3 regions of the Paenarthrobacter sp. NPDC091711 genome follow, and region 2 is predicted to be linked to each of the others. Evidence: riboswitches for the same ligand, from Rfam matches in the RefSeq annotation. Region 2 holds a riboswitch; each other region holds the start of a gene.
What was found. A riboswitch is a leader RNA that binds a small molecule or an ion and turns the genes downstream of it on or off. The one in region 2 is predicted to bind glycine.

Region 1: it holds a riboswitch for glycine, as region 2 does, so the genes downstream of both, gcvP (aminomethyl-transferring glycine dehydrogenase) here and gcvP (aminomethyl-transferring glycine dehydrogenase) in region 2, are expected to answer to the same signal.
Region 3: it holds a riboswitch for glycine, as region 2 does, so the genes downstream of both, cycA (D-serine/D-alanine/glycine transporter) here and gcvP (aminomethyl-transferring glycine dehydrogenase) in region 2, are expected to answer to the same signal.

Annotation. Positions count from the first base shown of each region.
Region 1 is NZ_JBIVTF010000023.1:12,698-22,647, reverse strand. It holds gene ACIQH5_RS21340 (NAD(P)/FAD-dependent oxidoreductase) at 1-796, shown strand, start outside; gene ACIQH5_RS21335 (hypothetical protein) at 894-1,106, shown strand; gene ACIQH5_RS21330 (amidohydrolase) at 1,224-2,447, opposite strand; gene ACIQH5_RS21325 (cyclodeaminase/cyclohydrolase family protein) at 2,538-3,197, shown strand; gene ACIQH5_RS21320 (MFS transporter) at 3,282-4,832, opposite strand; gene ACIQH5_RS21315 (TetR/AcrR family transcriptional regulator) at 4,905-5,444, shown strand; glycine riboswitch at 5,538-5,635, shown strand; gene gcvP (aminomethyl-transferring glycine dehydrogenase) at 5,812-8,658, shown strand; gene gcvT (glycine cleavage system aminomethyltransferase GcvT) at 8,669-9,817, shown strand.
Region 2 is NZ_JBIVTF010000003.1:181,486-191,435, reverse strand. It holds gene glyA (serine hydroxymethyltransferase) at 1-190, opposite strand, end outside; gene gcvH (glycine cleavage system protein GcvH) at 187-570, opposite strand; gene gcvT (glycine cleavage system aminomethyltransferase GcvT) at 836-1,972, opposite strand; gene gcvP (aminomethyl-transferring glycine dehydrogenase) at 1,984-4,854, opposite strand; glycine riboswitch at 5,002-5,100, opposite strand; gene ACIQH5_RS06650 (PucR family transcriptional regulator) at 5,176-6,699, opposite strand; gene ACIQH5_RS06645 (MFS transporter) at 6,872-8,254, shown strand; gene speB (agmatinase) at 8,251-9,246, shown strand; gene mscL (large conductance mechanosensitive channel protein MscL) at 9,379-9,843, shown strand.
Region 3 is NZ_JBIVTF010000007.1:149,729-159,678, forward strand. It holds gene ACIQH5_RS12925 (RecQ family ATP-dependent DNA helicase) at 1-1,647, shown strand, start outside; gene ACIQH5_RS12930 (MFS transporter) at 1,871-3,301, shown strand; tRNA gene ACIQH5_RS12935 (tRNA-Ser) at 3,340-3,427, opposite strand; gene ACIQH5_RS12940 (prolyl oligopeptidase family protein) at 3,610-5,835, opposite strand; gene ACIQH5_RS12945 (FAD/NAD(P)-binding protein) at 5,896-7,833, shown strand; glycine riboswitch at 7,908-8,006, shown strand; gene cycA (D-serine/D-alanine/glycine transporter) at 8,158-9,639, shown strand; gene ACIQH5_RS12955 (ExeM/NucH family extracellular endonuclease) at 9,751-9,950, opposite strand, start outside.

The DNA.
Region 1 (9,950 bases), on a different contig from region 2:
GCTCGGACGAGCGGAGGCGCTCCAGTACGGGGCGGACATGATGTCCGGCCTAGCAGTTGGGGCACGCTCGACGGCGGAGCCAATGGACGGTTCAGAGCTCGCCTTTGAGGTGGACCTGGCCGACGGTCAAACTGTCAAGGCGCGCCGGCTACTTGTCACCACCGGACTGGTGGACATCTTGCCCGACGTTGAGGGCATACGGGAACGTTGGGGACGCGATGTCCTGCACTGCCCCTACTGCCACGGCTGGGAGGTCCGGAATAAGGCAATCGGAATCCTGGGGTCAGTGCCCATGGCGTTGCATCAGGCGTTGTTGTTCCGCCAGTGGAGCCCCAACATCACCCTTTTCCTCAATGACCTTGTGGAACCGACAGAAGAACAGTGGGAACAACTGGCTGCCCGATCCATCAACGTGGTGGACGGCAAAGTCCATGCCCTGCAAGTAACTGACGACGCTTTAACGGGTGTCGTCCTGGCGTCGGGAACCATGATTCCGGTGGACGCTGTAGTCACGGGCCCACGGCTGGAGGCAAGATCCGGCGTGCTGGGAACCCTGGGTGTCCCCACGGTGGAGCACCCGATGGGGGTTGGAAGCCACGTTGACGTCAATCCCATGGGCGGTGCCACGCCGGTGCCGGGTGTCTACGCTGCAGGAAACGTCGCCGATCTCATGGGGCAGGTGATGGCCTCCGCAGCCGCGGGTGTCATGGCAGGTGCTGCAATCAATGCAGATCTCATGATGGAGGAGACCAATCGGGCTGTTGAGAATGCGCGCAAATTAGTCGTATCCCGCTAAGTCGGTCACTGTGCCAGCTGATCACAACGCACAAAACCATCGACGTGAGGTCCCTGTCCGAGGACGATTAAAGGACAGCCGTTGAAGGAGGTTGAGTATGTGCTACGCGTACTACGACGACTTCGAGCGGCGCACGAAGAAGGACTCCGAGCGCAAGCCTGAAGCACGCACATCAGAAACACCCAAGGAGCAGGAACCCGCAGAGAGCCGTCCACGGACGGAAGGAACACTGTGGACTTTCCTGGCCCGCCGTCGCAGGGAATCCGAGGTTTTTGAACCGAGGATCGACCGCATCCGCGAGAAAGTCTAGGTTTCCCGGGAACAGTTGGGCCGGATGGAAGCTAGGCCGGATTGAACAAGTAAGTAAAGGAAAGGCGCTGCGCTCGCAGCGCCTTTCCTTCGCGGTCTGCCTTGGGACTCAGCAGCCCTACGACTTGGTGGCCAGGAACTCCCGGGCGGCGGTCACGAGCGCTTCCGTTCCGCGCGCCAGCGTCGGTTGGATGACTGGCGCGAAGTACGGCGAGTGATTCGAGGGAATGTCCTCTGGAAGGCGACCCGTTGTGGCGAATTCCTTGAACAAAGCAGGCTCAGCACCACCCAGGAACCAGAAAACCAGAGGAGCGCCTGCGGCCTTCGCCAGGGCTCCTACGTCTTCGCTTCCGGATACGGGGCCAGGATCGATGATCTGTGTCTCTCCGAACTTTGCTGTGAAAGCAGCGGACACCCTGCCGGTTGCGGCTTGATCGTTGACGGTCAGCGGGAAATGCTCTTCAAACTGAATCTCGGGGTCCTTGGGGGCTCCGGATGCAGTGGACTCTCCCTTGGCAATGCGCTCAATGGAACCAAGGATTTTGTCCCTGGTGGCGTCACTGAAGGTGCGGACGCTGAGGCCCAATGTTGCCGTTTCGGGAATGATGTTGTTCTTGGTCCCTGAGTGAATCTGCCCCACCGTCACCACCGCAGAGTCACTGGCGGCGAGCTCACGCGAGACAATGCCCTGCAATCGCACGGTGGTTGCAGCAGCCATGAGCACCGGGTCAACAGTGGTCTCCGGACGCGATCCGTGGCCACCTCGTCCGTGCAAGGTGATGTTGAGGGAATCGGCCGACGCCATGGTGACGCCGGGTCGCATGCCAAACCATCCCGCGGGGAAGGGGGCTACATGTTGGCCCAGGACGACGTCGGGTTTCGGCACCACGTCATACAGCCCGTCAGCAACCATGGTTTCTGCCCCGCCGCCCCATTCCTCGGCCGGCTGGAAGAGAGCGATCAGCGTGCCTTGCCACTCATCACTCTGCGCGGCCAGGACCTCCACCGCGCCAACAAGGCAGCTCACGTGCACGTCATGGCCGCATGCGTGCATGACTGGCATGTCTTTGCCCTCATGATCAACACCCACTGCCGTGCTTGCGTAGTCCAAACCCGTTGCCTCTTTCACTGGCAACGCATCCATGTCTGCCCTGAGCATCACCACTGGTCCGGGCCCATTGTCCAGAACCCCAACAACACCGGTTTTTCCGATGTTGCGGTGAACAGCGAAGCCAAGATCTTCGAGGTATCCCGCGGCGATCCCGGCTGTTCGGGTCTCCTGAAAAGACAGTTCGGGGTTGGCGTGCAGGTCTTTGTAAAGCTCTTCGAGGTCAATGGTCATGAGTTTGCCCTTTTCATTCGACGCCATGGTTTGGCCAGTGTATCCAGCCCATGGATGCAAAGCCTGGGAAGCCCCGGCACACTGGATGTCATGAACCATTCCGAGTCAGTCACCACACAGCTATCCACTGTTGAGGAGTGGACCAGGGCGTTGGCGGAATCCAGCGGCTCCCCGGGCGGCGGCGCCGGAACAGGGGTCATGCTCTCCATCGCGGCGTCGTTGATATCCATGGTGGCTGGATACACCGAGGCGGAGAAGTCCCAGCGCGAGCAGCTCAGCGGCGTTCACTCCCGTGCTCACGAACTCCGTCAAACGGCCCTTCAACTAGCCGACGACGACGCTTCCGCCTCCAACGCGTTCGGCGCAGCCTTCCGCTTGGATCCCGGACCTGAACGCGACGACGCCATTCATCAGGCTTCCGTCCATGCCGCGAAGGCATCAGCGGTCCTCGGGGAGCGGGCGATCAATGCCATTGAAGACCTCGGCTGGCTCGCATCCAACGGCAACCCTGCGCTGATCGCGGACGTCGTGGTGGGCTTCGGCGCCCTCCGCGCAGCCATCGCCGGAGCCCGGACCAATGTGAGCTTCGACCTCGCATCCCTAACCTCAGCCGGCGCCACGCTCGAGGAAGTCAGGGAACAGCACCCGGAGCTATGGAACACCGTCAGCCGGCTCAGCGACGCCCTCGACAGAATCGACGAGCTGACCGCCGTCGTCGACAAGAAAGCGGCGCCGACCGAAGCGCTGTGAGGCCCGGTTTGCGTGGCAAATCCCTACGGAACCCCGCAAAGCGGGCCTCACAACGGCATTACTGCGCCTTCGGCGCTCTGCCTACTACTGCGCCTTCGGCACACGCCTGAGTACGACGGCGGCGAGCACTGCCGCGCCGGCCATCAGTACCAGCCCAATCGCCGCAGTGATGTGGACGCCGGACTCGAAAGCTGTCCGGGCGGCGTGTGTCAACGCCTCCGACAACGGGGCCGGAAGTGCGGCCGCCGCATCAACAGCGCCGGCGAGCGTCTCACCGGAATTCCCGGCAGCTTGCTCGGAGATGCCGTCCGGCATGATCAGGTTGTGCTGGTAAGACGCCGTGAGGATAGAGCCAAGCACTGCCGTTCCCAAGAGTGACCCCAGTTCGTAGCCGGTCTCGGAGATAGCCGAGGCGGCGCCGGATTTGTCGGCCGGCACTGAAGCCAGGATGAGGTCGTTGGAGATGGTCTCCGCAGCGCCCACGCCGACGGCCAGGACGGTCAAGGCTGACAACAGGAACACCGGACCGCTGCCGTGATCGCCCACTACGACGATCAGATAGCCCACGGCACTGAGTGTCAGGCCTGCCGCCACAACGAACCCTGGCCGCACACGCTTGACCAGAGGTACCACCAGCAGGCCGGCGATGACCGTTGCCAGGAGGGCGGGAATCATCGCGATACCGGCCTCCATGGGGGACTGGCCCTCAACAAGTTGCAGGTGCTGGGCGAAGAAGTAGATGAAGCCCGTCATGGAGAACAGGGACAGGACGTTCGCCACGATTGCCGTGCTGAACACCTTGTTCTTGAACAAGGCAACATCCAGCATGGGGTTCTCGATCCGCTGCTGGCGACGCACGAACAGGATGCCCATCACCAGGCCAAAGCCCATGAAGGCAGCTGCGGACGCCCCGAAACCATGAACCGCGAATTCCTTGATCCCGTAAACGAACGGCGCCATGGTGACAACGGAGAGGAGGATGCTGCGCGCATCCACACGTCCGGGATTGGCATCCTTGGACTCGGGAATCAGTACCCGGCCGAAAGCAAGCAGGGGCAAAAGCAGGAATGCTGCTACCAGGAAAACGGCGCCCCACCAGAAGTGCTCCACCAGCCAGCCGCCAAAGATCGGGCCAAGGGCGGCGCCGCCGGAGAACCCTGCGGCCCAGACGGCGATCGCGAGCCGGCGCCGGTTGGGATCGGTGAAAATGTTCCGGATCAGGGAAAGGGTTGAGGGCATCAGCATGGCACCGAAGACACCAAGGCCGGCGCGGCCGGCAATCAGCCATTCAGCGGACGGCGCGAATGCTGTAGCAGCCGAAACCGCTGCGAAGCCTGTGCTGCCGACCAGCAGCAGCCGCCGTCGTCCGATCCTGTCGCCCAAGTTGCCCATGGACACCAACAGTGCGGCGAGGACCAGCGGGTAGGCGTCAACAATCCAGAGCAATTGGACGCCGCCAACGTTCAGGGAACGGGCGATTTCAGGGAGGGCAAAGGTGAGCGCGGTGTTGTCGACGGCCACCAGCAGCACCGGAAACATCAGGAGTGCCAGTGCCGTCCAGTCGCGCCACGGTGCTGCCGGACCCTTAACGGGGTGGGCGGAACGGGGTGCTTGGGTTGAGGACGGCGAGAACATGTAACCACTGTACCGTCCAGACGGTATAGTTTCAAATGTAGCCACCGCGAGCCTTTAGGGAATGATGGACACATGCCACGAAAACCAATTGCCCGGGACGCCGTCCTGGACGCCTTTGAAGCCCTCCTCATTGAAGTGGGGGAGCGTGCTGCCACGCTCGATGCCGTTGCCAAGCGCGCGGGAGTGTCCAAGGGTGGGCTGCTCTACCACTTTCCCAATAAGGAAGCGCTGATTACTGCCCTTTTGGAGCGCCTGGACCTGCTGGCCGACGAAGATACCGAAGTGATGAAGGCCGCGCCCGATGGTTCGGCTGCATACTTCATCCGGTCCTCGCTGTGGGCAGATACGCCCATGGACCGGGCCTTCGTTGCCGCTACCAGGTTGGCTGAGGTGGCTCACGAGGAAACCCGCCGCAGGTTTGCCGCCATCCAACAGAGATGGCTGGACGTGCTCGCAGAAGACGTCGGACCGGAAGTTGCCAAGGCTGTCAGCTACATGGGCGATGGGCTCTACTTCAACGCGATCTTTGAAGGCGGCCAGGAGGGCGGCAACGCCGGGCGGGAGGCCGACGTCGAAATCCTGCTGGGAGTCCTCGAGCGGCTACGGAAGTAGTGGTTCCTCCATTTGCTGCTGAGGCCGGAGCGTAGGACAATTAACTCTTGTGGCGTGCCCAGCGTGGCGCCCATATACAACTGAACATGCCTTTGATCTGCGGCGGGAGAGTCCTGCAAGCACGTGATGCAGGCGCCGTAGGAGCAAACCCTCCCCAGGAATCTCTCAGGCCCACGCACCGCCGCGGCAAGGCAACTCTGGAAAGCAGCAGGCACTCGGCACCTCAGGGTGAAGAGAGCTGTGCTCACCGACGGTGCAAGCGATGGTTGTCCCACAACGCGCGGAAACTCTCAGGTCCAATACAGAGCGGGGAGGAACCCAGCCGCTGTGGCGTACCCAAACGCTGCCCAAGTAATGGAGTTCCTTCGTGACGGTTAGTTCTGCCTCCACCACCTTCGTCGATCGGCATATCGGCGCCCGCCGCCAGGCTGATATTGAGACCATGCTCAAGTCCGTCGGTTACGACACCGTCGACTCCCTGGTCGACACCGCCGTCCCGAACGATATCCGCCAGGACGTTGCCCTCACCCTGCAGAACGCGCTGAGCGAAGTTGAAGTTCTGGCCGAGCTGCGCAAACTTGCGTCCAAGAACAAGACCGCCGTGCAGATGATCGGCCAGGGCTACTACGACACCGTGACGCCGCCGGTGATCCGCCGCAACATTCTTGAGTCCCCGGCCTGGTACACGGCCTACACGCCGTACCAGCCGGAAATTTCCCAGGGCCGTCTTGAAGCGCTCCTGAACTTCCAGACCATGGTGCAGGACCTGGTTGGCCTGCCGATCGCCAACGCCTCCCTGCTGGACGAAGCAACCGCCGTGGCCGAGGCCGTGCTCATGATGCGCCGTGCCAACAAGAACAAGGCTGTCCAGGACGGCAAGACCGTTCTTGACGCCGACTGCCTGCCGCAGACCATCGCCATTGTGAAGGGCCGCGCAGAAGCGCTCGGCTTCGAGGTTGAGGTAGCTGACCTGTCGCTCGGTCTCCCGGAAGGCGACATCAACGGCGTCGTCCTGCAGCAGCCGGGTGTCTCCGGCCGCGTGTTCGATCACTCCGCCGTGATCGCTGACGCCAAGGAACGCGGCGCGCTGGTTACCGTCGCTGCCGACCTCCTTTCCCTGACGCTCATCACCCCTCCGGGTGAGCAGGGCGCGGACATTGCTGTTGGTTCCGCGCAGCGCCTGGGCGTACCGCTGTTCTTCGGCGGCCCGCACGCTGCTTACATGGCCGTCCAGAAGGGTCTGGAGCGTTCCATGCCCGGCCGTCTGGTGGGCGTTTCCAAGGACGACGCCGGTGTCCCCGCCTACCGCTTGGCGCTGCAGACCCGTGAGCAGCACATCCGCCGCGAGAAGGCCACGTCCAACATCTGTACCGCGCAGGCGCTGCTCGCCATCGTCGCCTCGATGTACGCCGTCTACCACGGCCCCGAAGGCTTGAAGGCGATCGCAGAGACCGCTCACAGCCACGCCCGCACCCTCGCAGCGTCCCTGAAGGCTGCCGGCGTCGAGGTCCTTCACGGTTCCTTCTTCGACACCATCACCGTCCGAGTTCCCGGCAAGGCCGGCGAGCTCGTGGCCGCTGCCGAGGCCAAGGGCATCAACCTGCGCGGCATCGACGCCGACACTGTGGGCATCTCGGTTGATGAGACCACAACTTCCGCGATTGTCGCCGACGTCGCAGCGGTGTTCGGCGCTTCAGTGGCTGAAGCCGCTGAAGGCTTTGCGCTTGAGGCCTCCGTGGAGCGTTCCAGCGACTTCATGCAGCACCCGGTGTTCAACACCCACCGCTCCGAAACCCAGCTCCTGCGCTACATCCGGAAGCTCTCCGACCGGGACCTCGCGCTGGACCGCACCATGATCCCGCTGGGTTCCTGCACCATGAAGCTCAACGCCACGGCTGAAATGGAAGCGATCTCGTGGCCGGAGTTCGCCTCCATCCACCCGTTCGCTCCGGATTCCCAGACCGAGGGCTGGCGTGAACTCATCACCGATCTCGAGTCGCAGCTGACCGAGATCACTGGCTACGACCAAGTCTCCATCCAGCCCAACGCCGGGTCCCAAGGCGAGCTCGCAGGCCTGCTGGCCATCCGCGGCTACCACCTCTCCCGTGGCGACGAACAGCGCAACATCTGCCTCATCCCTGCTTCCGCCCACGGCACCAACGCGGCCTCAGCAGTGCTCGCCGGCATGAAGGTTGTTGTAGTGGCCACCGCCCCCGATGGCACCATCGACCACGTTGACCTCAAGAACAAGATCGAAGCCCATCGCGATGCCCTCTCGGCCATCATGATCACCTACCCGTCCACGCATGGCGTGTACGACGCCGACGTCCGCGAAGTCTGCGACGCCATCCACGAGGCCGGCGGCCAGGTGTACATCGACGGTGCCAACCTCAACGCACTGGTTGGACTAGCCCAGCCGGGCAAGTTCGGCGGCGACGTGTCCCACTTGAACCTGCACAAGACGTTCTGCATCCCCCACGGCGGCGGCGGACCCGGCGTTGGCCCGGTCGCAGCCAAGGCACACCTCGCACCGTTCATGCCCGGCGACGCGGCGTCCTGGACCGAAGGTAACGACGTCCCGATTTCGGCTTCCCGTTTCGGCTCCGCCGGCGTGCTGCCGATCTCCTGGGCCTACGTGAAGCTCATGGGCGGCCAGGGCCTCACCGAAGCCACCAAGTCCGCGCTGCTCGCTGCGAACTACATCGCTTCCCGCCTCAACGATCACTTCCCGGTTCTTTACACCGGCGAAGGCGGACTCGTAGCACACGAGTGCATTCTGGACCTCCGGGAACTGACGGCCAAGACCGGCGTCACCGCTGAAGATGTTGCCAAGCGCCTCATCGACTTCGGCTTCCACGCGCCCACCCTGGCCTTCCCGGTGGCGGGCACGCTCATGGTTGAACCCACCGAGTCCGAAGACCTCGTGGAGATCGACCGCTTCATCGAAGCCATGATCACCATCCGTGCCGAGATCGAACAGGTGGCCCACGGCGACTTCTCCGTGCAGGATTCCCCGCTTCGCCGCGCACCTCACACGGCAGCCGCCGTCGTAACTTCTGATTGGGACCGCGCGTACCCGCGTGAGCAGGCCGCCTTCCCGGTCCACCACCTGAAGCAGGACAAGTACTTCCCGCCCGTTGGCCGCATTGACGGCGCAGCCGGAGACCGAAACCTGGTCTGCTCCTGCCCGCCCATCGAAGACTTCGAAAACTAAGGACCCGGATATGTCTGAGAACTACACCGCGCTCTACGAAGAGCACAAGAAGCTCGGCGCGTCCTTTACCGACTTCGGCGGCTGGCAAATGCCCCTCAAGTACTCCTCGGAGCTGGCTGAGCACCACGCCGTCCGTAAGTCCGCCGGCCTGTTCGACCTCTCCCACATGGGCGAAGTCTGGGTCACCGGTCCCGAGGCAGCCGCGTTCCTCGATTACGCCCTGGTGGGCAAGATCTCCGCCATGGCCATCGGTAAGGCCAAGTACTCGCTGATCTGCCAGGAAGACGGCGGCATCATTGACGACCTCATCACGTACCGTCGCCCGTCCACCGCAGAAGGCACCGACAAGTTCCTGGTAGTGCCCAACGCAGGCAATGCTGCCGTTGTTGCTGCGGCGTTGTTGGAGCGTGCCGCTGGTTTTGACGTCGTCGTCGAGGACGCTTCCGCCGAGACCTCGCTGATCGCCGTTCAGGGGCCGCTCGCTGAAGCGATCCTCCTCCGCCTGGTGCCCGCCGACCAGCACGCACTGGTCACTGAACTCAAGTACTACGCGGCGGTTGACGTCCCGTTCACGTTCGACGGCGGCACTCAAGACCTGCTGCTCGCCCGCACCGGGTACACCGGCGAAGACGGCTTCGAGATCTTCGTGGCCAACGACTCCGCGGCAGCCCTGTGGCAGGCCATTGCTGCCTCCGCGAATGAAGGTGAGCTGATCCCGGCCGGGCTGGCATCGCGAGATTCCCTGCGGCTCGAAGCTGGAATGCCCCTCTACGGCAACGAACTCTCCCGCGAAGGCAACCCCTTCGCTGCAGGGCTGGGACCCGTAGTGGCGCTCTCCAAAGAAGGCGACTTCGTGGGCAAGGACGCACTCGCTGCCCTGAAGGCTGACGGTGCTGGCTCTACGTCCGGCCGTAAGCTTGTGGGTCTCAAGGGCCTCGGCCGCCGTGCCGGACGCGGCCACTACCCGGTCCTCAAGAACGGCGCAGTGGTTGGCGAAGTCACGTCCGGTCAGCCCAGCCCCACGCTCGGCTACCCGGTAGCGTTGGCGTATGTCGACGTCGAGCATTCAGAGCTTGGTACCGCGCTGGATATTGACCTGCGCGGGAAAGCCGAGCCGTTCGAAGTCGTCGCACTGCCGTTCTACAAGCGCCAAAAGTAGGTTCTGGGTTTTCGAACCTGGCGACCTCTGCATGCTCCCCACCGTCCCCCTCGCCTCGCAAGCTCGGCCCGGGAACCCGGACGGCGTGGCCCCCGTCGCATGTGCGCCCGCTGAGCGGACGCGACGCTCCCTT
Region 2 (9,950 bases):
ACACCGAGCCCTGCGCCTGCATCACGGCGACGGCCGTGTGGTTTTCGGACGCGATCATTTCCAGGCCGTCGCGCTGGCGACCCAGTTCGTCGTCGATCTTCGCAGCGATCTCGGGATCCAGCTCGGACAGCTGGGCATCCAGCGACGCCGACACCACCTGCTGGTAGTCAGTCACAGATACCGGGTTCACAGTTCTCCACCGTTCGTTGCAGCGTATTCTTCGGCCGACATGAGCGGCCCTTCTTCCGTTGCGGCCACCTTGAACAGCCAGCCGGCACCGTAGGGATCGTTGTTGATGAGCGCGGGATCGGTGACGACGGCGTCGTTGATCTCGGTCACCTCACCGGTCACCGGCGAGTACAGGTCCGAGACCGACTTCGTCGATTCCACCTCGCCACAGGTCTCCCCCGCGGTCACAGTAGAACCAACCTCGGGCAGGTCCACATACACAATGTCGCCCAGGGCATCAGCGGCCACCGCGGAAATCCCGATCCCCACCGGCCCGTCCCCATCGACGGCAACCCACTCGTGCTCAGCCGAGTATTTCAATTCAGCAACTACCTTGCTCATAAGATTCCTTCTCTCTAACTTAAGACTTTCAAGATCACCTGAGGCAGGTTGACAAATCAACCAGCACTTAGGGGTTCAAACAGCGCCACCATCCACAATGGTTCGGGTCCGGCAACCGGAAGCGGACTGGCCCCTGTGGAGCCGGCCTCCGGCAGCGGGCGTCCAAGGGAGCATCGCGTCCGCCCAGCGGGCGCTTATGCGACCGAGCCCGCAGAGGAGGTCGGCTCCGCCGGGCTTCGATGAGTCACCGGCCACTCCCGCCGGGCTATTTAGTGCGCTTGTAGAACGGCAGCTGCACGACTTCGAACGGCTCGGCTTTTCCGCGGAGGTCTACGTCCAAGATGGTGCCCGGTTCGGAATGCTCGACGTCGACATACGCCAAGGCGATCGGGTAACCGAGCGTCGGGCTTGGCTGGCCGGAGGTGACTTCACCGATCAGGGAGCCGTCTTTGAGGACCGAGTAGTGGGCGCGGGCGGCGCGGCGTCCGGCGCCTTTGAGGCCCACGAGCTTCTGGCCGAGAGTGGATCCGACGCCGGCGGCCTTGATGGCTGTCAGTGCATCGCGGCCAATGAAGTCGCTTTCCTTGGCCAGGGAAACCACGGGGCCCAACCCTGCAGCGTAGGCGTTGACGTGGCGGGAAAGCTCGTTGCCGTAGAGGGGCATCCCGGCTTCCAGCCGCAGGGAGTCGCGGGCAGCGAGTCCGGCGGGGATGAGACCGTGGCCTTCCCCGGCGTCGAGCAGGGCTTCCCAAAGGCCAGCAGCATCGACGTTGGGAAGGTAGATTTCGAAGCCGTCCTCACCGGTGTATCCGGTACGGGCCAGCAACAGGTCCTGCCCGTTGATGGAGACCTCCACGGCCGCGTAGTACTTCAGTTCGGTGACCAGTGCGTGCTGCTCTGCCGGGACCAGAGGAAGCAGGATCGCCTCGGCGTTGGGGCCCTGCACGGCGATCAGCGACGTCTCTGCCGAAGCGTCTTCCACCACGACGTCGAACCCGGCCGCACGGTCCTTCAGCGCAGCAGCAACTACCTTCGCGTTGCCCGCGTTGGGCACCACCAGGTACTTGTCCACGCCTTCTTCGGGAGAGGGACGGCGGTAGGTAATGAGGTCATCAATGATGCCGCCGTCTGCGTTGCAGATCAGCGAGTACTTGGCTTTGCCCACCGCGATGGCGGACAGTTTGCCCACCAGCGCGTAGTCCAGGAAGGCGGCTGCTTCGGGGCCGCTGACCCAGACTTCGCCCATGTGGGAGAGGTCGAACAGGCCGGCGGTCTTGCGGACGGCGTGGTGCTCGGCGAGCTCGGACTCGTACTTCAGGGGCATCTGCCAGCCGCCGAAATCGGTGAAGGAAGCGCCGGCCTTTTTGTGCTGCTCGTAAAGAGCGGTGTAATTCTCAGACATGTCAGGAGTCCTTAGTTTTCGAAGTCAGCAGTGTTCTCGAATGCCTCGAGGGGCGGGCACGAGCACACAAGATTCCGGTCACCTGCGGCGCCGTCGATCCTGCCGACCGGCGGGAAGTACTTGTCCTGCTTGAGGTGGTGGACGGGGAACGCGGCCTGCTCACGCGGGTACTCACGGTCCCAGCCGGAATTTACGACGGCGGCAGCCGTGTGCGGCGCGTTGCGCAGCGGCGACTTCTCAACAGTGAAATCACCGCTGGCCACCTGCTCGATTTCGGCACGGATGGTGATCATGGCTTCGATGAAGCGGTCGATCTCGGCCAGGTCCTCGGACTCGGTGGGTTCCACCATCAACGTGCCCGCCACCGGGAAAGCCAGGGTGGGGGCGTGGAAGCCGAAGTCGATCAGTCGCTTGGCCACGTCCTCGGCCGTGACACCCGTGCGGGCAGTCAGCTCGCGGAGGTCCAGGATGCACTCGTGGGCAACGAGTCCGCCCTCGCCCGTGTACAAAACCGGGAAGTGCTCATCCAAGCGCGAAGCAACATAATTCGCTGCCAACAGAGCAGACTTGGTGGCTTCCGTCAGTCCTTGGCCACCCATGAGCTTCACGTACGCCCAGGAAATCGGCAGCACACCGGCGGAGCCATAACGCGACGCCGAGATGGCCACGCCATGCCCTTCCTCGTGCGCCGCTTTGTTCGCGTCGCCCGGCATGAACGGAGCCAGGTGTGCCTTCGCAGCAACAGGGCCAACGCCCGGACCGCCGCCACCGTGCGGGATGCAGAAGGTCTTGTGCAGGTTCAGGTGGGACACGTCGCCGCCGAACTTGCCCGGCTGGGCCAAGCCAACCAAGGCATTCAGGTTGGCGCCGTCAACGTACACCTGGCCGCCGGCTGCGTGGATGGCGTCGCACACTTCGCGGACGTCAGCGTCGTACACACCGTGCGTGGACGGGTAAGTGATCATGATGCAGGACAGCACGTCCTTGTTGGCCTCGATCTTGGCCGTCAGATCAGCATGATCAATAGTGCCGTCAGCAGCCGTGGCCACCACAACAACCTTCATGCCCGCCAGCACAGCCGAGGCAGCATTGGTACCGTGAGCCGAAGCGGGGATCAAGCAGACAGTGCGCTGCTCGTCGCCACGTGAAAGGTGGTAGCCGCGGATCGCCAACAAGCCAGCCAGCTCGCCCTGCGAACCGGCGTTGGGCTGGATGGAGACCTGGTCGTAACCGGTGATCTCCGTGAGGTCCGCCTCGAGGTCGGTGATCAGTTCACGCCAACCGGCCGTCTGGTGGTCCGGAGCGAACGGGTGGATCGATGCGAATTCCGGCCAGGAAATAGCTTCCATCTCAGCAGTCGCGTTGAGCTTCATGGTGCACGAGCCCAACGGAATCATGATGCGGTCCAGCGCGAGGTCCCGGTCTGACAGCTTGCGGATATAGCGCAACAGCTGCGTCTCGGAACGGTGCGTGTTGAACACCGGATGCTGCAGGAAATCGGAGGTGCGGACCACGGATGCGGGCAGTTCGAACCCTGCTACGTCCCCTACCGGGCCGGCACCAAAGGCGACGGCCACTGCGGAGAGGACCTCCGGCGTCGTGGTTTCATCAACCGAAACGCCAACAGTGTCAGCGTCGATGAGCCGCAGGTTGATGCCGCGGGCTTCGGCGGCTGCGATGACCTTGGCAGCTTTGCCGGGAACACGGACGGTGAGGGTGTCGAAGAAGGCCTCGGAGACGAGTTCGCGGCCGGCCTTCTGCAGGGTCGAAGCCAAAACGCGGGCGTGTCCGTGGACTGTTTCGGCGATCGACTTCAGGCCCTCGGGACCGTGGTACACGGCGTACATCGAGGCTACGATCGCCAGCAGAGCCTGGGCGGTGCAGATGTTGGACGTGGCCTTTTCGCGGCGGATGTGCTGCTCGCGGGTCTGGAGCGCCAGGCGGTAGGCCGGTACGCCGGCGTTGTCCTTGGAGACGCCCACGATGCGGCCGGGAAGCGTGCGTTCCATGCCTTCGCGGACGGCCATGTAGGCAGCGTGCGGGCCGCCGAAGAACAGCGGCACACCGAAACGCTGCGCGGTTCCGACGGCGACGTCCGCACCTTGCTCGCCCGGGGGCGTGATGAGGGTGAGCGCCAAAAGATCGGCGGCCACGGTCACCAGGGCACCGCGTTCCTTGGCGTCGGCAATCACGGCCGTGTGGTCGAAAACGCGGCCCGAAACGCCAGGCTGCTGCAGGACGATACCGTTGATGTCGCCGTCGGGAAGTCCGGCGGACAGGTCCGCAATCTCAACTTCGAAGCCCAGAGCCTCGGCCCGGCCCTTCACGATCGCGATGGTCTGCGGGAGGAGGTCGGCGTCGAGGACGGTCTTGCCATCCTTGGCAGCCTTGTTCTTGTTGGCCCGGCGCATCAGCAGCACGGCCTCGGCCACGGCGGTGGCTTCATCCAGCAACGAAGCGTTGGCAATGGGCAGCCCCGTGAGGTCCTGCACCATGGTCTGGAAGTTCAGGAGAGCCTCAAGGCGGCCCTGCGAAATTTCAGGCTGGTACGGCGTGTACGCCGTGTACCAGGCCGGAGCTTCGAGGATGTTGCGGCGGATAACGGGCGGCGTCACGGTGTCGTAGTAGCCCTGCCCGATCATCTGGACAGCGGTCTTGTTCTTGGACGCCAGCTTGCGGAGCTCGGAGAGGACCTGCACCTCGGTGAGGGCGTCCTGCAACTTCAGGGCAGTGTCCTGGCGGATGGAATCGGGGACGGCGACGTCTACCAGGCCGTCGACCGAGTCGTAGCCGATGGCCTTGAGCATGGTGTCAACGTCGGCTTGGCGGCGGGCGCCAATATGCCGGTCCGCGAAGGCGGTGGGGGTTGATTGAACAGTCAAGAGGAACTCCATGATTCAGGCGCCCAGTGAGCGCTCGATGATGTGGGTTCCTCCCCGCTCTGTATTGGACCTGAGAGATTCCGCAGGAATGGTTGCCTGCTTGCACCGTCGGTGAGCCCGGTTGCCCGGACTGCTTTCCAGAGTTGCCTAACCGCGGCGGTACATGGGCCTGAGAGATTCCTGGGGAGGATTTGCTCCTACGGCGCCTGACTGGATGTACCGGCAGGACTCTCCCGCCGCAGATCAAAAGCGTTGCATCACCATGAGTGACACGCTTCACACCATAGCGGGTTGTTTTGAAAAAGCGCAAGCAAGGTGTGGCTACTGATGCATGGCTTCATGAATCTGCAACGCAAACCACAACTGGGCAACGGTGGACGTTTCACCCATGTCCAGCCCCGTCAGCTCGCCGATTTTCCGGATTCGGTAGATGATGGTTTGCCGATGCGCGAACACCGCGGCAGCAGTCTTCTGCCACGAACGCTGCGAATCCAAATATGTCCGCAACGTGACTATCAGATCGCCGTCCTGGCCCTGCTCGTAGTCAAAAATCGGGCCCAGGAGACGCCGGACCAGCGCGGTCCCTTCCTCAAAACCGGTGAGCCCCAGCCATGACGGCCCCTCCGCGTACCGAGCCAGCCCCAGCTTGTTGGCCCGGGCTGAACCGAGCGCCCAGAGAGACTCTTGCAGCGCCCTTTGGATACCGGTCACATCCGCCGGCGCACTGATCCCGATCGCGGCGTTCGCCCCGGCGCAATGGACCAAGACGTCATCCGACACGCCCGCGGGGACCACCACGTGGAGCCTGTTGTTCCGCTTCAACGACGCCGACGCAACCCCGTGCCGCCACAGTTCGATGTGCACGTCAGCCAGCCCGCCGACGTCGTCCGCTGCTTTAGCGCCCGCCGTGGGAATGCTCGCCGTCATGGAGGCGAGCAGGAAATCCTGGGGCGCAACCTCGAAACCCGCCAGGCGGCTCTCCATCTCGGCCGCACCCAAACGCCCATCCATGGCCTGCAGCAGGAACTCGCCGGCAAGCCGATGGCGGCCTTCCAACGACAAAACGATGCGCGAAAGCTGCAGTCCCAGCACGGTTGCGGCATGAAGGAGTACGACGGCGTCCGGGTGCGGTTCGCTGTTAGGCAGCACCACCAGGAGCGCGTTGGCATGCGTGGGAATGTCCATGGTGAGCACGTGCCTGCCGCGGATGCGGTGCCACTGGAAGTTCTTCCCCGCCAGGCCCACCTGCCCGGACAACGGCGCCCATTCCTCGGCGAGGAAGACGGGGAGTGATTGCCCGTCCGGATGCCAAGGATGGAGGCATCGGCGGTCCACCACGAAGAGTTCCGCGTCGAGTTCGGTTGATAGCCGCTGGACGAGGCTCTGCCAATGGTCCTCGGACGCTCCGGCGGTGCGGAGAAGATCATAAACGCGGGCTGTTTGCCGTAAACGGCGGGACTCTTCGAGCAGCGATGACTCGGCAACCGAACGGGCTATGGCGATGAATGGCAGCGGATACGGGATGTTGATCAGGGGCAGCGGGAGCCGGTTGCAGGCCTCCAGGAACTCGTCCGTTAGCGGCGGCGCGTGCATCTTTTCACCGATCGCCAGTGCACTGGCACCACTGTCCATCAATGCCTCGGCGAGCGCTACTTGGGCGGCTGCATCAGAGGGAATGGAGAGGCCGTTGGTCATCATGAGCTCACCGCCGGTGACCCACTCCCACAGCCTGGGGAGGTCCGAGGTGTGCGCCCAGGTGATCCGGTTGTCCAGGCCGGCCGACCCGGCCAGAAGGGTGAGCCCCAGCTGCGGCTCTGCGATGAGTTCCGCTACGGTGATCGCCATTTTGTGCTCCCTGCTGTCCTCGGGTGGCGGTCCACCGGCGGCTGTTAGACAAAGGTATATGCGGCTTCGTCATTTGTAGTCAAAGTGTAGGTAGTCGAAGTGACTCGGGTCACCAAGAATTGAACTACTTACTCCCCCCGCTCCCCAAGAGCACTCACGAGAGAGGGATGCAATGAGCGCAACAAGCAACCTCATTGACGATGCCCCACTGACCGCGTTCCACAAGAAGCTGACGTTCTTCGCCTCCGGCGGTCCGTTCATCGATGGCTATGCCTTGTCCATCATCGGCATCGCCTTGATCACCATGACCCCCGGGCTGCAGCTCAGCACAGGTGAAATTGGCTTGATAGGCGCGGCCAGCCTGGTGGGTATCTTCTTCGGCGGTGCCATCTTCGGCTGGCTCACCGACAAGATCGGCCGGCACAAAATGTACATCGCCGACTTGATCGCACTGGCAGTCTTCTCACTCCTAAACGGATTCGCTACTGAAGTGTGGCAGGTTGTCCTGTGCCGGTTCTTCCTTGGAATGGCCATCGGCGCCGACTACCCCATCGCCACCTCGCTCCTGGCAGAGTTCCTGCCAAAGAAACACCGCGGCCGCCTGCTGGGCGCCACCTTCGTTGTCTGGGCCGTTGGCGCGGCCGTCGCGTACGCCGTCGGATATCTGCTCCGGGACATGGGACCGGATGCATGGCGGTGGATGGTCGCCAGCCCTGCCATCTTCGCCATCATCACCCTCCTGTGCCGTCTCGGAACCCCCGAGTCTCCTCGCTGGCTGCTCTCCCGTGGGCGACGGGATGAGGCTGACGCGGTCATCAAGAAGGTCTACGGACAGCAGTACGGGCTGAGCGATATCGCTTCCGACAGCGAGGGACCAGCCAAACAAGGCCGGTTCCTGGACATCTTCCGGGGCCAGTATTGGAAGCGCACGTTGTTTGTTTCCATCTTCTGGACAGCCCAGGTGATCCCGCTCTTCGCCGTCTACACCTTTGCTCCAGACCTTCTAGCTTCTTTCGGCATGCACGGCGACGCCAACCTTTACGGGGGATCGTTCCTGATCTCCATGTTGTTCGTAGTGGGTGGCATTCCCGGCCTGTGGCTCGTGGAGAAAATCGGACGACGCAAGCTGCTTCTCTGGAGCTTCGGCATCATCGTGGTGGCCCTCGCCATCCCGGCCTTCATTCCCAACGTCCAGGCCGCACCATTGTTTATCGCCTTGGCGATCTTCGCGCTGGCTTCCGGCGCCTCCAGCTTCCTCGAAGTTGTGTACCCCAACGAGCTCTTCCCCACGGAGGTCCGGGCAACGGCCGTGGGCTTCGGTACTGCCATCAGCCGGATCGGATCGGCCGCCAGCACGTACTTGATGCCCATCGCAATCCTGAGCTTCGGTGCTGCCGGTTCCCTCCTCATCGGCGCCGCCATCTCCTTGGTTGGACTGGTAGCGACGTTCCTGCTCGCTCCAGAAACGGCCAACAAGTCCCTCTCAGAACTCACCAGCAATAAGAAGCCGGCCAGCCCGGAGACCAACAAAGTAACCGAAGGATCCCTGTCATGACCACTCACCAGCCCATTGGCCCCGTCGATGCCACCAAGGTTCCCCGCTTCGCAGGATTGGGTACATTCGCCAGGCTGCCACAAATTGACCGCGTCCCCGACTATGACATCGCGATTGTTGGTGTCCCGTTCGACGGCGGTACCTCCTACCGCCCCGGCGCCCGGTTTGGTCCGGCCGCAGTCCGCGAGGCCTCCCGCCTGTTGCGGCCCGGTTACCACCCTGAACTGGACGTCGAGCCTGTCAACGAAGTACAGGTTGTTGATGCTGGCGACATCGCTTGCACTCCCTATGACATCGCCCGCGCAGTGCGCGAGATCGAAGAACAAGCCCGTCCCCTGATCAGCAAGGACAAGAAGCTGATTTCCATCGGCGGCGACCACACCATCGCCCTCCCCATGTTGCAGGCACTCAACAAGGTTCACGGCCCAGTGGCACTGCTCCACTTCGACGCCCACCTAGACACGTGGGACACATACTTCGACCAGCCAGTTACGCACGGAACCATCTTCCGCAGGGCCTTTGAGGAGGGCCTGCTGATCGAAGACAAATCCATGCACGTCGGTATCCGCGGCCCGGTCTATGATCGCAACGATTTCCTCCGGGACCACGAGTTCGGCTTCCAGATCATTCGCTGTTCCGACCTGGATGTTATCGGCGTCCCGGCGGCCATCGATCAGGTCAAGCAGAGTCTAGGTGACACTCCCGTGTACGTATCCATCGACATCGACGTTCTTGATCCGTCCTACGCGCCGGGCACGGGCACCCCGGAAATGGGCGGCCTCCATTCCCGCGAACTTCTGGCACTCCTCCGCGGCTTGAACGGCATCAACATCGTAGGTGCCGACGTCGTTGAAGTAGCCCCTGCCTACGACCATGCCGATATCACTAGCGTGGCCGCAGCAACAGTGGTGTTCGACCTCTTGGCCTTGATGGTAAATCGAGGTAAGGGCGCCACGGTGTTAGGCCACGAACTCGAATCGGCTTCCGCCTGATCGAGCTGTCTATTTGAAGTACGCAATGGGGTCAAGTGTCCAGGCCGGCCGCTTGACCCCACGCGGAAACCTCGGAGTGGTATTTTGATCTCTGCTGGAGGCAGACACTCGCACCCAATCGGAGGACCATCCATGTTTAAGGGTTTCAAGGACTTTATTCTTCGCGGAAACGTGATCGAGCTGGCCATTGCTGTGGTTATCGGCAGTGCTTTCACCGCCCTTGTGGCAGCATTCACCAACCACATCATCAACCCCGTCATCGCCGCCGCCGGCGGCATGAACGCCGAGGGACTCGGCTTCAAGATCTGGGAGAACAATCCCGCCACGTTCGTTGACTTTGGCTCGGTACTGACGGCCCTGGTGACCTTCGTCATCACTGCAGCCGTGGTGTACTTCATCTTCGTGGCACCGATGAACAAGATTAACTCCTTGGTCAAGGAGCGCCTCTCCACTGAGGAGCCCGAAGAAGAGCCGCTGCCTGCTGACACTGCACTGCTGGCAGAAATCCGCGACCTCTTGAAGGACGCCGCTGCCCACCGCGACGCAGACAACATCTCGGAACTCGACTCAGACCTCGATTCCGACCGCACCCGCTAGAACTGGCAACACCCTAGGACGAGCAGCTCGCTGCGAGCCTTCCTTCCCAGTTGCTTGACCTGAGCCCGGCGTTCTCCCCGCGAGAACGCCGGGTTCTTGCGTTTCCG
Region 3 (9,950 bases), on a different contig from region 2:
TTTCGCCCTGACTACCGCCGGATTGCGGACCTCATTGCCCAGTTGCCGGACTCTGTCCCTGTCCTGGCCACCACAGCCACCGCCAACTCCAGGGTGGTTCATGACATCGAGGAACAGCTGGGTGCGGGAGTACTGACCATCCGTGGCGCGCTGGGTCGCGAGTCACTGCGACTCGGGGTTCTGACACTGCCCGATTCCCGGGATCGACTGGGGTGGCTTCTGACGCACCTTTCAGACATGCCTGGAAGCGGCATTATCTACACGCTCACAGTCTCGGCGGCGGAGGATACTGCGCGGCTCCTTTCGGAGGCCGGGCACAACGTCCTGTCCTACACAGGACGGACGGACCCCGCCGACCGGGAGCGCGCGGAACAACTCCTCAAGGACAACCAAGTGAAAGCCCTTGTGGCCACATCGGCACTGGGTATGGGCTTCGACAAACCGGACCTGGGATTCGTGATCCACCTGGGTGCTCCGTCGTCTCCGGTTGCCTATTACCAGCAGGTAGGCCGTGCAGGCCGTGGAGCAGCCAACGCAGATGTCCTGCTGCTGCCGGGCTCCGAAGACCGCGAAATCTGGCAGTATTTCGCCACAGCATCCATGCCCTCGGCTGAGAAGGCTGACGCGGTGCTGAGCGTGCTGGGGGAGGCAGGGGCAGCTCTTTCCACTGTCGCTTTGGAGGCCCGCGTGGACCTTCGCCGCACACCGTTGGAACTGCTCCTCAAAGTCCTGGCCGTTGATGGCGCCGTGGAACGCGTCGGTGGCGGTTGGCGATCCACCGGCACACCGTGGACCTACGACGCCGAGCGCTACGCGCGCATCGCCGAGGCCCGCGTGGATGAGCAGGACTCCATGGTGATCTACCAGGACACAGCCGGTTGCCGCATGGAGTTCATCACCTCCGTCCTGGATGACGAAACAGCAGCCGCTTGCGGACGCTGCGACAACTGCGCCGGGCGATGGTTCCCTGTGGATGTGGCGGCTTCGGCAGCCGATGCCGCGGGACAAACTCTCCGCCGCGCGGGCATCGCCGTTGAGCCGCGCCTTCAGTGGCCCAGCGGAATGGACAGGCTCGGGGTGGCGGTCAAGGGAAAGATCAAGCCGGATGAGAGCGTCTCCGAAGGGCGGGTCCTTGCCAGGCTCACCGACCTGGGCTGGGGCGGTGCCTTGAGGGAGCTGTTCGCCGCAGGAGCTCCGGACCGCGCCGTGGATCCTGCCATGCTGCAGGCCTGCGTCCAAGTTCTGCGCGAGTGGTCGGGGGCCGAAGGAGGAACGCCGTGGAGCGGCGTTGGACGTCCAGCGGCGGTAGTCAGCATCCCGTCCCGGAGCAAGCCCCAGTTGGTGGAGTCCTTGGCGCAGGGAATTGCCGGAATAGGACGGATGCCTTACCTGGGGCAGTTGCAACCCCAACACGGAGGGCCAACCGGTGCCCGCGGAGGCAACAGCGCCTACAGGCTGGCCGGCGTGTGGGACCGCCTCGTTGTGGGACCCGAGCTCGCTCAGGCGTTGGCGGGTACAGGAGGGCAGCCCGTGTTGCTGGTGGACGACATCATTGACAGCCGTTGGACCATGACCGTATCTGCCCGGGCGTTGCGCCAAGCTGGTGTGGGCGCCGTTCTCCCACTGGGGCTGGCTCAGGCAGGCTAGGGTCCGGGACGGCTGGGACCCAGGACGGTCCTCACGGGCTGGATAGCTCACCGACGGACTAGCTGTACTAACCCGGTAGCAGCTTGTTGACGCGGCAGGCCGGAGGGCTCACCCTCGGTAGATTTACGTCATGTTGTGATCGCTCCCACTTTGCGTCTATAGGATCGAGCAAACACGCCTGCTTCCCCGTCGCAGGCCACCAGCCAGAACTTGGACCGGAGCCATGAGCACAAACCCCAGCGCCGACGTCGAAACTTCCGACGAAACCAGTTGGCGGCCACGGCTGGCCCTCTTGGTTGCGGCAACGTTCTTCATGGAGTTCCTCGACGGGACGATCCTCACCACTGCCATACCAAGCATTGCCTCCGACTTCAGCGTGGCTCCGGCGGATATCAACATCACTATGACCGCCTACTTGGTGACGGTGGCCATGGGCATCCCGTTGAGCAGTTGGCTTGCCGAGAGGTTCGGTGCCCGCCGGATCTTCTGCCTGGCGATATCGGTGTTCACCATCGCATCGTTGCTGTGCGCCATCAGTACGGACCTGACCATGCTGACACTGAGCCGAGTCGCCCAAGGGATGGGCGGAGCCATGATGGTTCCGGTAGGCACATTGGTGGTCCTGAGGGGCACCCCCAAATCGGAGCTCCTCCGTGCCACCGCGTATCTCGTTTGGCCTGGCCTCCTGGCACCGGTCCTGGCTCCGATGGTGGGCGGCGCCCTCACCACTTTCCTGTCATGGCACTGGATCTTCATCATCAACGTCCCGCTAGGCCTTGCAGCCTTCATCGCTGCACTCAGGCTGGTGCCGCGAACAACTTTTGATGCCAAGCGTCGCCTGGACTGGTTCGGGCTCCTTCTCACCACACTGGGCGTGGGTGCCCTCGTGGTTGGCCTGGAAACCTTGGGCGGCCACGCGTCCAATGTGCTAGCCGTGATGGTGGTTGTTGGAGGCCTGCTGTCTTTGGCCGGTGCCGTGTGGTGGATGAGGAAGGCGCGCGTCCCACTGTTCAATCTGAGCGTCTTTGGCACCAGAACTTTCAGGGCGACCTCCACAGGCGGTTTCATCTATCGGCTGACCATCAGTTCGGTTCCTTTCCTGCTGCCCTTGATGTTCCAGGACGGATTTGGCTGGGATCCCCTGAAAGCCGGGGTAATGGTTGCGGCCGTGTTCGTGGGAAACATCGGCATCAAGCCGGCCACTACGCCCCTCATCAGGCGCTTTGGATTCAAACCGGTGCTCGTCTTTGCATCGTTCGCCTCCGCAGTGACCTTCGCTTTGTGCGCCTTCCTGGACGCCCAAACACCCGAGCCACTGATTTTCGCCCTGCTGTTGTTCAGCGGTGCTTTCCGTTCGATCGGGTTCTCCGCCTACGCCTCGGTGCAGTACGCGGACATCGTTCCGTTGCAGTTGCCCTCAGCCAACGCGATCTCTGCAACGCTTGTTCAGTTGGCGGCCGCGGCAGGCATCGCGGTGGGTGCCCTATTCCTGCGCCTTTTCGAGACCACGCATGTGTTCGGGGCGGATCAGGTGTCGGCCTACAAAGGGGCGTTCATTGCCATGGCCGTCTTGATGCTGATCAGCACTGCGGACAGCCTGAGCCTCCACCGTCACGCAGGGGCCGAGGTCAGCGGCGGAGCCAAGCGCAATTAAACGCAAAAGGTCCCGGTTCGAAAACCGGGACCTGTTCGCGGAGACGGGGGGATTTGAACCCCCGGTGGAGTTGTGCCCCACACTTCATTAGCAGTGAAGCCCATTCGGCCGCTCTGGCACGTCTCCCTTTGCTATTGCTAGCCCACCAAGGATACGCAGAACGTGCCTTCCAGCGCAAAACGCCTTGGCCAAGCTGCCCATTTCGATGGTTCCCTGCCAGACATGCCGTGCGCGCGGCACTCTCAGCAGGGAACCATCGAAGCGGACGGGGGAAGCGGGGCCGGGAAGCGGGGGCCCGGGGCAGGGTGTCAGTTGCTCCCGGCCAGGGAACGCCAGAGGAAGTGGTTGCTCCGGGCCTGAAGTGCTGCCGCCTGCCTGTTATCCGATGCTCCCGCGTGTCCGCCTTCCAAGGCTTCATGGAACCAGACGTTCGGGATGCCCATGGCCTGCATGCGTGCCGCCATTTTGCGGGCTTGGACAGGACCCACACGATCATCGGAAGTGGCAGTCCAAATGAAGGTCTCGGGGTATTCCACACCGTCGTGAAGCAGGTGGTACGGCGAGAAAGTGCGGATGAATTCCCATTGCACCGGCACGTCGGGGTCACCATATTCGGCAATCCACGAGTAGCCCGCGGATAGCTTGGTGTAGCGGCGCATGTCCAGGAGCGGCACACCGCAGGACACGGCTCCGAACAATTCCGGGTACTGGGTCAGCATGTTGCCTACCAGGAGGCCACCGTTGGAACCGCCGACGCAACCGAGCCGCCGGCGGCTGGTAACACCTCGCGAAATGAGGTCGTTTGCCACTGCGGCGAAGTCCTCGTAGGCGCGGTGCCGGTTTTCCTGGAGTGCCGCGCGGTGCCAGGAGGGACCGTATTCGCCGCCTCCGCGGATGTTCGCAACCACGTAGACGCCGCCTCGTGAGTGTGCGGCAGCGCCGTCGTCGGACGCTGCGCCGGTGGTGCGGCGCTCAAGCCAGGCCCGGCCGATGGTTCCGCTGTATGCGGGTGTCCGGGAAATCTCGAAGCCGCCATAGCCGGACAGTTGGGTGGGGTTCTGGCCGTCCAACACCAGGTCCTTGGACGCGACTTGGAAGTAGGGGACCTTGGTCCCGTCGGCGGACACGGCGAAGTGCTGCTGGACTTCGTAGTCGGATTCGTTGAAGAACGACGGCGACCGCTTCACTTCGGCATGCCGGCTCGCCACGCTGGAGCCCCCGGAAGTGGACGCAAGAAGCGTCCCCCGCGTCAACGTCGTCGGCGTGGTGAAGCCTGTGGCCACCAGCCAGAAGTCGTTGCCTTCGGTGCCGGTGTCTTCGTCGTCCACAGCATAGGCATTGACGTCGTGCAGGGGAGGGCAGGCGTCCAGGACAGTGGATGCCCACACCCCATCGGAGTCAACAAGAGACGGGTCGAGCACCCGGATTTCAGAGGACACGTCGCGCAGGAGGTTCAGCAGGAGGTAGTCCTTGGTCCAGCTCCAGGACTGCAAGGAGGTGTGGGCGTCGGGGGCAAAAAGGACCAGCAGTGAACGGGACCCCGCCAGATACGAGTCGAAATGTGCGGCCAGCAAGGAACCCGCAGGGTAAACAACGCCGGCAATATCCCAGTCCTTCTGCGGACGGAACAATAACCATTCCCGGTGGGCGCTGATGTTCACATCGGTGGGAACATCGATGACCTGCCAGGAGTCGTCGCGCAGCAGCGAGGTACTCCGGTTGTAGAAGTCGATGTAGTCCACGGCGAAGGTCCGTTCATAGCCCGGGGTGGAGTCGTGGGCCACCATCGCCAGCATGTGGTCCTCCGGGATGTCGAAGAGCCGTTCAGCGTCCGCAAGGGATTGGCCGCGACGAAGCTTGACGCCGGTCCGCGCATAGGAGGAGGTTGTCGCAGGCAAGCCGTCGGCGGTGCTGGAGACGAGCAAAGTATCGGCATCCAGCCAGCTGACGTTGCCCTTGGCTGTGGGCAGGTCGAAGCCGCCCTCCACAAAGGTGCGGGATTCGACGTCGAACTCGCGGTGGCGGTCAGCGTCGCCGCCGTCGGGGGAGAGCGAGACCATGGCCAGACGGTATGCGGCACCGTCGGCAGGGCGGAGGAATCCGGCTCCGTGGAACACCCACTCGATGCCTTCGGAGGCGGCAAGGGCGTCGATATCGAGCAGGACATCCCACTCGGGTTCGTTGGAGAGATAGCTTTCCCACGTGGTGCGGCGCCAGAGTCCCTTGGGGTGTTCCTGGTCTTTCCAGAAGTTGTAGTAAAAATCGCCACGCTTGTTGACCATGGCGATCCGGTCCGTGGAGTCGAGGACCTCCAGGATGCCGGCTTCGACGGCCTGGTACTCGGTGTCTTCCAGCAGGTCTTCAGTGCGTGCATTCTGCTCGCGGACCCATGCCAGCTGCTCTTCGCCGTGGATATCCTCGAGCCAAATGTTTTCATCCGTGGGCTCAGGCGCGACGTCCGCTGCATGGCGCGGGCCGGAAGCCGTTACGTCATTCTGGGGAGGTGGCGTCTGATCAGCTTCTGCGGTGGTCATCGCCCCATCCAAGCAACACTGTTCAACAGTAAGCAAGTCACACAGAAGTTAGGCTAGAGCGTGGCTAAATCGCAAACCAACCGTGTTGCCCTGATTGGGGCCGGCCCCCGGGGCACCAGTGTCCTTGAGCGGTTGCTTGCGAATTGGGCTGCGGACAGCCAGCCAGGAACCACCCTTTGCGTCAACGTTGTGGATCCGTACCCGGCCGGTTCGGGCCACGTGTGGCAGCCGGAGCAGTCACGCCTGTTCCTGATGAACACCCAGTCGTTCTATCCCACCCTCATTCCTGAGGACCCCGAGCTCGCCCCTCCGCTCACGGGTGGTTCGTTCGATCAGTGGCGGGAGGTCCGTCGTCGTGATGGCGAGGGACTGGACGACGCCGAGAAGGCTGAGTTGGCCACGCTCGAATCGCATGACTTCCCCAGCCGCGCGCTGTACGGACGCTACCTTCGCCAGACGTTGGATGGGCTGCTAAAACGGCTGCCCGACGGCGTCGAGGTCACCTTCCATCAGACACTCGCCGTTGCTGCGCGCCCGGTTGAAGACGGGTTCGACGTCGAACTCGCCAACGGCGCCACACTCACCGTCGGTTCCGTGGTCCTCGCGCTGGGCCACATCGAATCCCGGCTTAATCCGGAGCAGCGGTCCTTCAAGAGCGCGGCGGAGGACCGTGGGCTGCTCTATTTCCCGCCTGCTCCGCCGGCAGACGTCGACTGGCAGGCTGTGCCGGACAATGAGCCCGTGCTGGTCCGCGGCATGGGTTTGAACTTCTTTGACGTCATGGGCCAGTTGACGGAGGGTCGGGGCGGCAAGTTCGTCGAGGCTGGTTCGCCGGGCGCGGGTGTCTTGGAGTATCGGGCCTCGGGCAGGGAACCGAGGATCATTGCTGCCTCCCGAAGAGGCACCCCCTATCGGGCAAAGGCGGGGCTGGCAGGCTATTACCCCAGCAGCATCACCATGCGCTACCTGACAGAAGCCGCGGTGGACAGGTTCCGCGCGGCCGGCATCCAGCCCGGTTTCGATCATGACCTCTGGCCGCTGCTGCACCGCGATGCCCTGTGGGCTTATTACTCAACGCTTGCCCGGTCCCAGCCAGCCTCGATCAAGGACCCCGCACAGTTCCTCGCAGACCTTGAAGATGCGCTCCAACCGCATGCGCACACCACTGCGAACTGGGAAATTGACGTGGGAAACCTCGTTGAAAAGCACGTGGTCACTTCCCGCCGCTTGAATCTGCGGGGGCTCGCGGCGCCGCTCGCGGGCCGGACGTTCGCGTCCCGGAGCGAGCTGGACGCCGCTATCACGGCATATCTGGATGATGATGCCCGCCGATCAGCGCTGGGTGAGGCGGACCCCGTCAAGATGGCCATCGGTGCTCTTCACACTGGACGGGCCATCCTCAAATCGGTGGTGGCGGACGGCGGCATCACCGATGAGTCCTGGCTGGCAGGGTTGCGCGGCTGGTTCGAGTCCTTTGTTGAAGGGTTGGCCAGCGGCGCGCCAGCCCTGCGTTCGGAACAGCTGGCCGCTTTGGCGCGTGCCGGCGTCGTGAGTTTTGTGGGCCCGGACCCGAAGTTCAGTGTGGACCGGGGCGCCAAAGTGTTCCGGGCGGTTTCGCCGTGGGTGCACGACTCCCCGGTCGAAGCCCGGACCCTCATCGAGGCGATGTCTCCGGCTAACAGGGTGGGCATCAACCTCTCGCCCCTGCTGGAACAGCTCATGGCGGATGGTCTGGTGCGCACCAAAATCATGATGAGCGTTGAAGGGACGCCCATGCAGACCACCGGTCTTGACGTTGAACCACACCCGTACCGGCCCCTGGCGGCCAACGGATCGGTCACCGACGGACTGTACGTGCTGGGCCTTCAACTCTCGGCTTCACAGTGGGGGACGGCCATTGCTGCGGAAGCGAAGCCGCGCACCGGCCCGGCCTACGCGAGCGGACAGCGGACCCTGCGTGATGCGGACGAGATTGCCCGCAGCATTCTGGGCCGCTAGCGGCGCCAGCTTGCGGGTGCTTCCGCTCTTCGCTATGGTGTGAGCTGCATCACCGAATAGATGGTGCGCGCTTTTGATCTGCGGCGGGAGAGTCCTGCCGGTACATCCCGTCAGGCGCCGTAGGAGCAAACCCTCCCCAGGAATCTCTCAGGCCCATGTACCGCCGCGGCGAGGCAACTCTGGAAAGCAGTCCGGTCACCGGGCTCACCGAAGGTGCAAGCGGTCCTGCCCTGCAGGGCCGCGGAAACTCTCAGGTCCACGTACAGAGCGGGGAGGAACCCGAATCAATGTGGCACCCTGTGCCGCCTGAACGATGGAGTTCCTTTGACGATTCAGCGCCCGCCTTCCACTGGTCCAGATTCACCCCACCTCGAGCGACAACTCAGCAACCGGCACATCCAGCTCATCGCCATCGGCGGAGCCATTGGCACCGGCCTTTTCATGGGCTCCGGCAAGACCATTTCCGCTGCCGGCCCGTCCGTCATCTTCGTGTACATGATCATCGGCTTCATGCTGTTCTTCGTCATGCGTGCCATGGGCGAATTGCTGCTGAGCAACCTCAATTACAAATCCTTCAGCGACTTCGCAGCGGACCTCCTGGGACCTTGGGCCGGCTTCTTCACCGGCTGGACCTACTGGTTCTGCTGGGTCATCACAGGGATCGCGGACGTGATCGCCATCGCCGGGTACTCCCAGGAGCTTTGGCCGGCCCTGCCCCTCTGGGTGCCGGGACTGATCACCATCGGCATCCTCCTGCTCCTGAACCTCGCCACGGTGAAAGCCTTCGGTGAGACCGAGTTCTGGTTCGCCCTCATCAAGATCGTGGCCATCGCTGCCCTCATCATTGTTGGCCTGTTCATGATTTTCAGCGGCTTCCAGTCCGATGCCGGACCGGCCACGTTCTCCAACCTGTGGAGCCATGGCGGCTTCTTCCCCAACGAATTCATGGGCTTTGTAGCAGGCTTCCAGATCGCCGTCTTCGCGTTCGTGGGCATCGAACTGGTGGGCACCACAGCAGCCGAGGCCAAGGACCCCGAGAAGAACCTGCCCAAGGCCATCAACTCGATCCCCATCCGTGTGCTGCTCTTCTACGTCGGCGCGCTGATCATCCTGATGTCCGTCACCCCGTGGACCCAGTTCGCTGCCGGACACAGCCCTTTCATTGCCATGTTCTCGCTGGCAGGCCTCGGCGCAGCGGCCACCATCGTCAACCTTGTGGTGCTGACCTCCGCAATGTCCTCCGCCAACTCGGGCATCTACTCCACGTCCCGCATGGTGTTCGGTCTGGCTCAGGAGGGCGACGCGCCCAAGGTGTTCGGTGCGCTCTCCGGACGTAAAGTACCCCGCAACGCCCTGTTCCTGTCCTGCATCCTGCTGCTGTCCGGCGTCGTCCTCATGTACGCAGGCTCGGACATCGGCAAGGCGTTCGACATGGTGACCACCGTGTCCGCTGTTTGCTTTGTTTTCGTGTGGTCCATCATCCTGGCCAGCTACCTTGCCTTCCGGAAGCGTCGTCCGCACCTGCACGAGTCCTCGGCGTTCAAGATGCCCGGTGGAGTGGTGATGGTGTGGGTAGTGTTCGCCTTCTTTGCCTTCGTTTTGTGGGCGCTGACCACCCAGCCGGACACTCTCATGGCACTGCTGGCCACTCCCGTGTGGTTCGTTATCCTGGGGGTCGCCTGGCTGATTCTCCGCCGCCGCCCCGCGCACTTGGCCCGCTACGAGGAGTTCAAAGCTGAGCTCCAGCGGGACGCGGACAGGGTCGATTTGGACAACGTCCAAGAAACGGTACCTGCAAACAAGTAAGGCGCGGAGCAACAGTTTTATAGGACAAACAGCTTCGTAGAACAAACAGCCGGACCCCTCACGAACGAATTCGTGAGGGGTCCGGCCTTTCTTGTTCACGCTAAGGAGCGGTTAGCCCCTCAAGCACCTCTGATACTCCAGCCATGCAAACGCGTACCGGAGCCATCCCACGACGTCGTACCACTTGGACGGCTTGGCAGGTGCGGTGCACTGCGGCGGGTTTGGACCGCTCTCAGCCACGTTCACCAGCGCCTTCACCACGGTTCCACTTTCGACGGCGGTGAGCACCAGCGTGCCCGTCCCTGCAGCTG